2 regions of the Paracidovorax wautersii genome follow, and region 1 is predicted to be linked to the other one. Evidence: riboswitches for the same ligand, from Rfam matches in the RefSeq annotation. Region 1 holds a riboswitch; the other holds the start of a gene.
The links. A riboswitch is a leader RNA that binds a small molecule or an ion and turns the genes downstream of it on or off. The one in region 1 is predicted to bind glycine.

Region 1 (5,270 bases):
GCCACGATGAAGCGCTGGCCCTTGGCCTTGACCGAGCGGCGGGCCAGCGTCATGGCCTCGGCGGCGGCGGTGGCTTCGTCGAGCATGGACGCGTTGGCGATGTCCATGCCGGTCAGGTCCGTCACCATGGTCTGGAAGTTGACCAGGGCCTCCATGCGGCCCTGGCTGATCTCGGCCTGGTAGGGCGTGTAGGCCGTGTACCAAGCGGGGTTCTCCAGGATGTTGCGCAGGATCACGCCCGGCGTGTGCGTGCCGTAGTAGCCCTGACCGATGAAGCTCTTGAACACCTGGTTCTTCGCCGCAATCGCCTTCAGCTCGGCCAGCGCGCCGGCCTCGGTGCTGGCGGGCGGCAGATCCATGGGCTGGCTGCGCGCGATGGAGCGCGGCACGATGCCGTCGATCAGCGCGCGGCGCGAGGCCTCGCCGATCACCGACAGCATGTGGGCTTCGTCCGCCGCATCGATGCCGATGTGGCGGGGCTGGAACTCGGCGGCGTTCTCAAGCGCGGCGAGCGAGGGGAAGGGGGCAGAGGTGGTCATCGGCGGCGGCAGCAGGACGGGCGGCAAAAAGGAAAAGCGCCGCGGCCCGGCAAGGCCGCCGGCGCGTCGGATCAGGCGTTCTTGGTGAACTCGGCGTAGGCCGGTTCGTCCATGAGCGCGTCGAACTGCGACAGGTCGCTCACGCGGACCTTGAAGAACCAGCCGGCGCCCAGCGGATCGCTGTTGGCCAGGGAGGGATCGGCGCGCAGGGCCTCGTTGACCTCGACGATCTCGCCGGAGATGGGCATGTACACATCGGCGGCGGCCTTCACGGACTCGACCACGCCGGCCACTTCGCCCTGGGCGAACGATGCGCCCACGGCGGGCAGGTCCACGAAGACCACGTCGCCCAGCGCGTCCTGCGCATGCAGCGTGATGCCCACGGTGGCGGCCTGGTGGTCAGCGATGTCGATCCACTCGTGGTCCTTGGAAAACTTGGCGGTCATGGGGGCTCCAGAAAATGAAAGGTCAATCAGAGGAAAAAAGAGAACTGCCGTTGCCAGCTGCGACTGTAGCCGGGCGGGGACGGTCTTCCAACGGCTGAGGCGGTGCGGCGCGGCGCGATCAGCCGCGGTGGTAGCGCGGCGGGGTGAACGGCATGGGCGCCACCTCCATCGGCACGGGCTTGCCGCGCACGATGGCGTTCACACGCGTGCCAGGGGCCGCGTGGTCTGCAGACACGTAGGCCATGGCGATGGGCTGGTCTACCGTGGGGCCGAGCAGGCCGCTGGTCACCTCGCCGATGCGCTGGCCCTGCAGATCCTGCAGCTCGGTGTGCTCACGCACGGGCACGCGCTCCAGGGCCACCAGTCCCACGCGTTTGCGGGTAAGGCGGGCGGGCTGGTCGATCTGCGCCAGCACCTTGTCGGCACCCGGGAAGCCGCCGGCGCGGGCGCCGCCGGTGCGGCGCACCTTCTGGATGGCCCAGTTCAGCGCGGCCTCGGGCGGCGTCGTGGTGGTGTCGATGTCGTTGCCGTACAGGCACAGGCCGGCCTCCAGGCGCAGCGAATTGCGGGCGCCCAGGCCGACGGGCTTCACCTCGGGCTGGGCGAGCAGGGCGCGGGCCAGGGCCTCCGCCTGGGCGGCAGGCACGGAGATCTCGAAACCGTCCTCGCCGGTGTAGCCGCTGCGCGTCACGAAGCAGTCGCAGCCGGCGATGGTGAAGTCGCCACCAGTCATGAAGACCAGCTGCTGCACCCCGGGCGCCAGCCGCGCCAGCGCGGTGGCGGCCTGCGGGCCCTGCAGCGCGAGCAGGGCCTGGTCGGGCAGCGGCACGACCTGGCAGCGCTGGCCGATGCGGGCCTGGATGTGAGCGATGTCACCCGCCTTGCAGGCGCCGTTCACGATCACGAACAGCGTGGGTTCGCCATCGACCGTGCCCTGGTTGAAGAACATCAGGTCGTCGATGATGCCGCCTTCGTCGTTCAGCAGCAGGCCGTAGCGCTGCTTGCCCACGGGCAGGTCGATCACGTCCACGGGGATCAGCGTCTCGAACGCGGCGGCGGCATCCGCGCCTACCAGCTTGAGCTGGCCCATGTGCGAGACGTCGAACAGGCCGGCGGCGGTGCGTGTGTGGTGGTGCTCCGCCATCAGGCCGCTGGGGTACTGCACGGGCATGGAATAGCCGGCGAACGGCACCATGCGGGCGCCCAGCGCGATGTGCAGGGCGTTCAGGGGCGTGGTGAGCAGCGGGGCGGCGGAAGCGGACGAGGACATGGCGGAATCTCCGAGGGCAGGCATGGAAGCGGCCCATCCGGAGATGCGCCGCGGCATGTGCCCTGCTGTCCGCTTTACCTGAGAGATTCACCGCGCAGCCGGCGCCGGTGGCGCGTGTGCGGGGTTTGCTCCTTCGGTGGGTGGCGCCCGTGTCTCGTTGACGGTGCGCCGACCTCTCTCCAGCCAGGGAAACGCCCGCATCCCTGCGGGCGTTCCTGTCAGTCCTTTTGCCTGAGCGTTCGGGCGGTGGCCCTGCGCCTTCGGCGGCCCGCACAGGGTGCGCGGACTCTCTCCTGACAAGTGCGCGCAGTATACCGGCGTAGGCAGCGGCGGTTGGGCGGACGATGGCACGCCTGGGGCCAAGGACGGTGGCGGCGCGCGGCCCTGCTGCCGTTCACCGTAATCCCTCGGGTGCGGTAAATCGTTCTGCGGCTGCGCCGATGCCGTGAATAATGAACGCCATGGACCGCCTCGACCGAAAAATCCTTGCCGTGCTGCAAGGCAACTCCCGCGCCAGCCTGCAAGAGATCGGTCAGGCCGTGGGCCTGAGCCCGTCGCCCTGTTGGGGGCGCATCAAGAAGATGGAAGAGTCCGGCGTCATTCAGGGCTACACCGTGCGGCTGAACCCGCAGGCGCTGGACCTGGCGGACACCGTGCTGGTGCAGGTCACGCTCGACAGCCACTCCGACAACACGCTGGAGAAGTTCGGGGAGACGCTGGCCAGCATTCCGGAGGTGATCGAAGCGCATCTGGTCTCGGGCGACTACGACTACCTGCTGCGCGTGGTGGTCAAGGACACGCGCGATTACGAGCGGCTGCTGCGCGAGAAGCTCTACAAGATCAAGGGCATCCGCCACAGCCGTTCCAGCTTCGTGCTGCGCACGCTGAAGAAGGCCGATCTGCCGCTGTTCGTGGACTGATCGGAAAAATCTTCAGAATTTTTGCGCTGCGCTGCATCCAAAGGCGCGTCTCGTGTGTAGAGCCTGGTGCAGACCCTGTCGGGACTGTTCCATTCAACTACCAGGAGAACCTCATGCGCTCAATCCGTCTGACCCGTATCGCCACCGTCGCCGCGGGCGTGTCCGCTGCCGCCTTGCTGGCCGCCTGCGGCTCGATGTCCACGTCCGGTGCGCACAGCCCGCCTTTCTCGCAAGCCAGCCTGCCCGCGTCCATCCAGGTCCCGGCCGGCAACAAGGTGGCGTGGGAGACGGTGGGCAAGGGTGACATCACCTACGAGTGCAAGGACAAGGCTGGCATGCCCGGTCAGGTCGAATGGACCTTTGCCGGCCCCGACGCCAAGCTGATGGACCGCAGCGGCAAGCAGGTCGGCAAGTACTACGGCCCGCCCGCCACCTGGGAAGCCAACGACGGCTCCAAGCTGACCGCCACGCAACTGGCCGTCGCCCCGTCTACCGCCGGCGCACTGCCGTACCAGCTGGTGAAGGCCAACCCGGCCATGGGCAGCGGCGCGCTCACCGGCGTGACCTACATCCAGCGCGTGAACCTGAGCGGTGGCGTGGCACCCGCGAACATGGCCTGCACGGCTGCGAACAAGGGCCAGAAGACCACCGTGCCCTACCAGGCCGACTACATCTTCTACAAGGCGGCCTGATCGGCGCAAGGGCCCGCGGTGGAAGGGCAGGGTGCGCCGGATGAGGGCGCGGCGCAGGGGCATGGCGGCGCCGTGCCCGGCGCATGCACTACGATGCCGCATCCTTCCCACCGTGGGCACTTTCCTTGAACGCAGCCGACACCTTCGACTACGACGCAGCCCTGGCCGCCTGTGCCCGCGGTGACGCCCAGGCGCTGCAGCGCATCTACCGCCATGCGGGCCGGTATCTGCTGGGCGTGGCCTTGCGCATCGTGCGCGAGCGGGCCCAGGCCGAGGACGTGCTGCACGACGCCTTCATCAGCATCTGGCAGCGGGCCGGCAGCTTCGACGCCGGGCGCGGCGCGGCGCGCGGATGGATCTACAGCGTGGTACGCCACGCGGCGCTCAACGTGGCGCGCGGCAACGCGCGCGACGTGCGCATCGATGACGAGGCCCTGGAGGCCATCGACGATCAGGCGGCGCTGCACAGCTACCGCAGCCGGATCGACCCCTATGAACTGGGCGCCGACCTGGGCAAGCTCGACGCCTGCCTGGGCCGGCTGGAGCCCGCGCGGCGCGACTGCATCCTGCTGGCCTATGTGGAGGGATGCTCGCACGGCGAAATTGCGGAACGGACGCACACGCCGCTGGGCACCGTGAAGGCATGGATCCAGCGGGGCCTGCGGGCGCTGCGGGAGTGCATGGCATGACGACGTTCTCTGATTCACCAACACCCGACGACATCGACGCGCTGGCCAGCGGCTACGTGTTGGGCACGCTGCCCATCGCGCAGCGCCGCGCCGTCGAAGACCGCCTGCCCCACGACGCCGCGCTGCGCGATGCCGTCCAGGGCTGGGAAGAGCGCCTGCACCCGCTCACGGCACTCGTGCCGCCCGTCGAGCCTTCGCCTTCCCTGTGGGGCCGCATCGAGGACAGCCTGGGCTGGGGCCGTGCCCAGCAGGCCGTGGCGGCGGCTACGGCGGACAGCGGCCTCACGGCCTGGTGGAACAGCGTGCGGCTGTGGCGCGGTCTGGCCGGCGGCGGCTTTGCCGCAGCCGCCGTGCTGGCGGCGGTGCTGGTCACGCGCGTGGGCGCCCCTCCCGCCGCGCCGCAGTACATGGTGGTGCTGGTAGCCCCGGGAGACACCCAGCCCGGCTGGGTAGTACAGGCGGGCGCCTCGTCGCGCGACCTGAACCTGGTGCCCCTGCGCGAAACCGCCGTGCCGCAAGGCAAGTCGCTGCAGTTCTGGACCAAGGCGGACCAGTGGACCGGGCCGAAGTCGCTGGGCCTGGTGCAGCCGGGCGCCGCCATCACCGTACCGATCGACCGCCTGCCGCCGCTGGAGGCCAACCAGCTCTTTGAGCTGACGCTGGAGCCCGAGGCCGGTTCGCCCATCGACCGGCCGACGGGGCCGATCGTCTTCA
Region 2 (5,270 bases), 1.5 Mb from region 1:
GCGCTGGAACAACGGCTGCAGCACGATCTGCTCACGCTCAACTGGCGCGCCAAGCCCTGGCTGCCGCAGCGCACCCACGCAGGCCAGCCGGTCATCGACGTGCTCATCATCGGCGCGGGCCAGGCGGGGCTGGCGGCCAGCATGGCCTTGGCGCAGCAGGGCATCCGCGCCGTGCTGCTGGACCGCGCGCCGCTCGACCACGAAGGCCCCTGGGCCACCACGGCCCGCATGGAAACGCTGCGCTCGCCCAAGGAGCTGACAGGGCCTGCGCTCGGCCTGCCCTCGCTCACCTTCCGCGCCTGGTTCGAGGCCCAATGGGACGAGGCCGCCTGGGCCGCGCTCGACAAGATCCCGCGCCTGCAGTGGATGGACTACCTGCGCTGGTACCGCCGCGTGACCGCAGCCGACGTGCGCAACGGGCACGCCGTCACGGCCGTGCGCCCGCGCGATGACGGCCTGGTGCAAGTGGACGTGCAGGCCGACGGCCGCGCCACGGCCTGGTTCGCCCGCCGCGTGGTGCTGGCCACCGGCCGCGACGGGCTGGGCGGGCCGCAGATTCCGGCGTTCATGCACGGTGTGGACCGCAGCCGCTGGGCGCACTCCTCCGACGTGCTGGACTACGCCACGCTGCGCGGCCAGCGCGTGGGCGTGGTGGGCGCCGGGTCGTCCGCCATGGACAGCGCAGCCACCGCCCTGGAATGCGGCGCCGCGAGCGTGGACCTGCTGGTGCGCCGCGCCGATCTGCCGCGCATCAACAAGTCGAAAGGCTCGGGCGTGCCCGGCCTCACGCACGGCCACCATGCGCTGCCTCCGGAATGGAAATGGCGCATCCGCCACTACATCAACACCACGCAGGTGCCGCCGCCGCACGGCAGCACGCTGCGCGTGTCGCGCCACCCGAATGCGTTCTTCCACCTGGGCTGTCCGGTGCAGCGGGTGGCCGCATCGGGCCCCGAGCTACGCGTCACCACGCCGCGCGGCACCTTCGCGTTCGACTTTCTCATCGTGTCCACGGGCTTTGCCATCGACTGGTCGCAAAAGCCCGAGTACGCGCCCTTCGCGCCGCACGTGCGCACCTGGGGCGAGCGCTACCAGCCGCCCGCGGGCGACGAAGACCAGGAGCTGGCCGACTCGCCCGACCTGGGCCCCGTGTTCGAGTTCCAGCAGCGCACACCCGGGGCCTGCCCGGGCCTGGAGCGCATCCACTGCTTCTGCTACCCCGCCGCGCTGTCGCACGGCACGGTATCGGGCGACATCCCGGCCATCAGCGACGGCGCGCGGCGCCTGGCGACGGGTCTGGCCGGCCTGTTCTACTGCGAAGATGTGGAGCACCACTTCGACGTGCTGCAGGCCTATGCCGAGCCCGAGCTGCTGGGCGACGAATGGACGCCGGCCGATACGGCGCAACGCGTCCTGCCCGCGTGACAGCCCCCTGATTTTTCTGGATTGCACTCTGCCATGACCACGACCACCCCACACGACACCATCGACCAGATCGCCGGCCTTGCGCCGGGCAGCGCCGCGCACACCGTGCGCCACCAGCGCGACAAGGTCGCCCTCGCCACCCAGGGCTGTGAAGACGCACTGTTCGACCCCGGTCTGCCCGGCGGCCTGACACAGGCCGAGCGCCTGGCCGTGGCGCACGACATCACCCGTGTGAGCGGCCTGCCCGCGCTGGCGGCCCACTACCGCGGGGCGCTGCAGCCCTTGAACCCGGCACCGGCGCTGCAGGCGCTGGTGGACACGCCCGATGCCGCCATCGCCGATGCGCGCCTGCAAGCCATCGTGCACTTCGTGCGCACGCTGGCCACGCACCCCGCCGAGAGCGACCAAGCCGCGCTGCAGGCGCTGCCCGCCGCAGGCCTGTCGGTGCCCGACACCGTGCTGCTGGCACAGCTGATCGGTTTCGTCACCTACCAGTTGCGCGTGGTGGCCGGCGTGGCGGCCCTGGCGCAGCTGGGCGACGCCGATGCGGCGCCCCCCGCGCCCTTGCAGACCGCCGACGCCCCGCCCTTCATCCACCCCGCCAACCTGCCCGCCCCCGGCGAGCCGTTGCGCGTGAACGGCTACACCAGCGAGACGCTGGACTGGAAGGCCTGGCTGCCCGTGCTCGACCCGGCCGCCGCCACCGACGAGCAGAACGCCGTGCTCGACCTGAGCCACCCCAAGGCCCGCACCTCGGACTTCTACCTGCTGCTGGCACACCAGCCGCGTGTGCTGTCCGAACGGTCGCAGGCGTTCAACGCCATCATGTATGCCCCGGGCGGCCTCTCCCGCGCCGAACGCGAGGTGGCCAGCACCGTGGTCTCGCGCGTGAACGGCTGCGTGTACTGCGCCTCCGTGCACGCCCAGCGCTTCGAGCAGCTGGCCAAGCGCAACGATGTGATGGCGCAGATCTTCACCGAGCCCGACGGCGCCGGCACCAACGCCCGCGAACGCGCCATCGTGCAGGCCAGCGCTGCCCTGACCCGCACGCCGGGCGCATTCGGCGCGCAGCACCTGCAGCCGCTGCGCGATGCGGGCCTTTCCGATCTGGAAATTCTGGATGCCCTGCACGCCGCCGCCCTCTTCGCCTGGGCCAACCGCCTGATGCTGAACCTGGGCGAAGCGGTCTTCCCGCAGGCCGGCTGAACCCGCGGCCGCGCCGGGCGCTATGCGCGGCGCGGTTTCGCTGCTACGATCCGCCCCGCAGGAGAGTGAACGGCCCGGCCCCGCTGGCGTTCCACCGAAGGCGCAAACTCCCATACACGCTCAGGTCCCGTACTGCACCACCATCAAAGCCGTCTGGAGAGCCGCCACGCATGCCGTGGCGCACCGAAGGAGCAAGTGCTGCACCCCATTGGCGCAGCGTGAATCTCTCAGGTACCAAGGACAGGGGGAGCGGCAGCCGGGCCACGCGCCTGCTGCACGCTATCGATCCATAGCTGCCTGCACGCGCACGCCCGGCGCTTCACCCTCGAAAGGTTTGAAGATGCGCGTGATCGTCCTCGGCGCCGGCTTGCTCGGCACCACCTCCGCTTACTTCCTCCAGCAACTCGGCCACGAAGTGACCGTGATCGACCGCCAGGCCACGCCCGGCGCAGAGACCAGCTTCGCCAACGGCGGGCAGATCTCGGTGAGCCACGCCGAGCCCTGGGCCAACCCGAGCGCCCCGCTCAAGGTGCTGCAGTGGCTGGGCCGCGAAGATGCGCCGCTGCTCTTTCGCCTGCGTGCCGACATGCGCCAGTGGCTCTGGGGCCTGCAGTTCCTGCGCGAATGCACGCCGGCGCGCACACGCCACAACATCGAGCAGATCGTGCGCCTGGGCACCTACAGCCGCGACACGCTGCAGCAGCTGCGCCGCGATACCGGCATTCAGTACGACCAGCGCATGCAGGGCATCCTGCACTTCTATACGAGCCCCAAGGAGTTCGACGGCGCCCTCGCGCCGGCCGAGCAGATGCGCCAGCTCGGCTGCGAGCGCCGTGTGGTGAGCGCCGACGAGGCCGTGCGCATCGAACCGGCCCTGGCATCCATCCGCTCGCAGCTGGCGGGCGCCACCTACACCGAAGCCGACGAATCCGGCGACGCCAACGCCTTCACGCGCGCACTGGCTCAGCGGGCCGAGGCCGCCGGCGTGCAGTTCCGCATGGGCTGCCACATCACCGCGCTGCGCTCCGCAGGCGGTGCCATCGACCACGTGGAGATCACCGATGCGCAGGGCCGCTTCGAACGCGTGCGCGGCGATGCCTACGTGCTGGCCATGGGCTCGTTCAGCCCGCTGCTGGCCGAGCCCCTGGGCCTGCGCCTGCCCATCTATCCGGCCAAGGGCTACTCGGTCACGCTGCCCGTGCGCGACGCCTCCGCCGCCTACGAGGTCAGCCTGACGGACGACGAGTACAAGCTGGTCTTCTCGCGCTACACGCGCCCGGCGCAAGGCGATCAGCCGGCGCGCGACGTGATGCGCATTGCCGGCACCGCCGAACTCAACGGCTATGGCCGCGACCTGAACCCCGTGCGCTGCGAGGCCATCGTGAAGCGCGTGGAGCAGCTGTTTCCCGGCGCGGGCGATACGGCGCAGGCGCAGTTCTGGACGGGCCTGCGCCCGGCCACGCCAAGCAACGTCCCGCTCATCGGCCGCACGAAGCTGCCCAACCTGTTCCTCAACACGGGTCACGGCACGCTGGGCTGGACGCACGCCTGCGGCTCGGGCAAGTCGATCGCGCGCATCGTGAGCGGGCTGGCGCCGGAGCTGGACTTCGCCTTCGCCGGACTTCCGCGCGCGGTGGCGCCGGTGCTGCAGCCAGCGGGGTGAGCGACCTGTCGCAGCGATCCGGACGGCATGCGGACAGCGGTGTCGGGGCCCCTATCCGCTACCAATAACGGAGCACCTTGCGCTTTCCACATAAGCGATCTCATGCAAAAGAGCATTGAATCGCCGATGGACAAAGCGCCAAGCGCTATCAAAATGAAGTGCGCCGGGTTCAGGCCGTGGTCTCGTCGCCCACGAAGACGGTGAGCACGCCCGTGTAGCCGTAGAGCCGGTGGTGCGCGATCTCGCCGGCGGCGAAGAAGCCCACCAGCGGCACGTCGCCCAGGGCGTGGCGCACGATCTGCAGCTCCGCGCTGGGGCCGCCGAAGTGGGGGCCGCCCCGGCCGGAGCAGCTGACGTAGACCGCGCCCCGGATGCGCTGCTCTGGCAGCGCCGCGCCGCCCGAGAGCACCTGCGCCAGCACACTGCGTTCGCTGCCATCGCCGGGCGCGGTGGGCGCCAGGCCGTGCTCCAGTTCGTCGGGCTCCAGCTCTTCGCGGATCTCTGCGCAGATGCGCATCAGGTCGGCCCGCGCGGCCGCCACGTTGCGTTGGCAGAAGGCGAGCCGCATGCCCGTCTCCACCCGCTCGGTCAGCGCGACGCCGCGGCGCGTGGCGTCCAGCCCCACGATGTGGCGCACGCGCACATCGGTGCCGAAGTGGCCGGCGCGCCCCGCGGGCTGTGTGCCGGCATCGACCAGGCCGGCCATGGTGGCGCGCACGCGCTGCAGGGCGGGCTGCGGGTTGGCGTCGAGCGAGACCTGCAGCGTGTCGAGCAGTACGTCCAGCGCCGGTTCGTGGTCCAGCTCCAGCACCACGTTGTCCTGCGCGGCGGTGATGGTGGCCAGCGCCCCCACCGGCTGGCAGCCCTGGGTGACGCGCGACAGCAGCCGCACGCCGGGCCCGAAGGCCACGCCCGAGAGGCCGCCGTCGAACACGCCACCGGCCGCGCCCTGCCCGGCGATGTTGCCGTTGCCACC

Region 2: it holds a riboswitch for glycine, as region 1 does, so the genes downstream of both, QE399_RS08440 (D-amino acid dehydrogenase) here and gcvT (glycine cleavage system aminomethyltransferase GcvT) in region 1, are expected to answer to the same signal.

What each region holds. Positions count from the first base shown of each region.
Region 1 is NZ_JAVIZX010000001.1:3,370,574-3,375,843, forward strand. It holds gene gcvP (aminomethyl-transferring glycine dehydrogenase) at 1-539, opposite strand, end outside; gene gcvH (glycine cleavage system protein GcvH) at 611-985, opposite strand; gene gcvT (glycine cleavage system aminomethyltransferase GcvT) at 1,104-2,255, opposite strand; glycine riboswitch at 2,311-2,448, opposite strand; glycine riboswitch at 2,465-2,561, opposite strand; gene QE399_RS15275 (Lrp/AsnC family transcriptional regulator) at 2,717-3,175, shown strand; gene QE399_RS15280 (DUF3455 domain-containing protein) at 3,289-3,867, shown strand; gene QE399_RS15285 (sigma-70 family RNA polymerase sigma factor) at 3,951-4,556, shown strand; gene QE399_RS15290 (anti-sigma factor) at 4,553-5,270, shown strand, end outside.
Region 2 is NZ_JAVIZX010000001.1:1,851,692-1,856,961, reverse strand. It holds gene QE399_RS08450 (SidA/IucD/PvdA family monooxygenase) at 1-1,425, shown strand, start outside; gene QE399_RS08445 (CMD domain-containing protein) at 1,459-2,631, shown strand; glycine riboswitch at 2,689-2,767, shown strand; glycine riboswitch at 2,775-2,885, shown strand; gene QE399_RS08440 (D-amino acid dehydrogenase) at 2,972-4,294, shown strand; gene QE399_RS08435 (FIST signal transduction protein) at 4,464-5,270, opposite strand, start outside.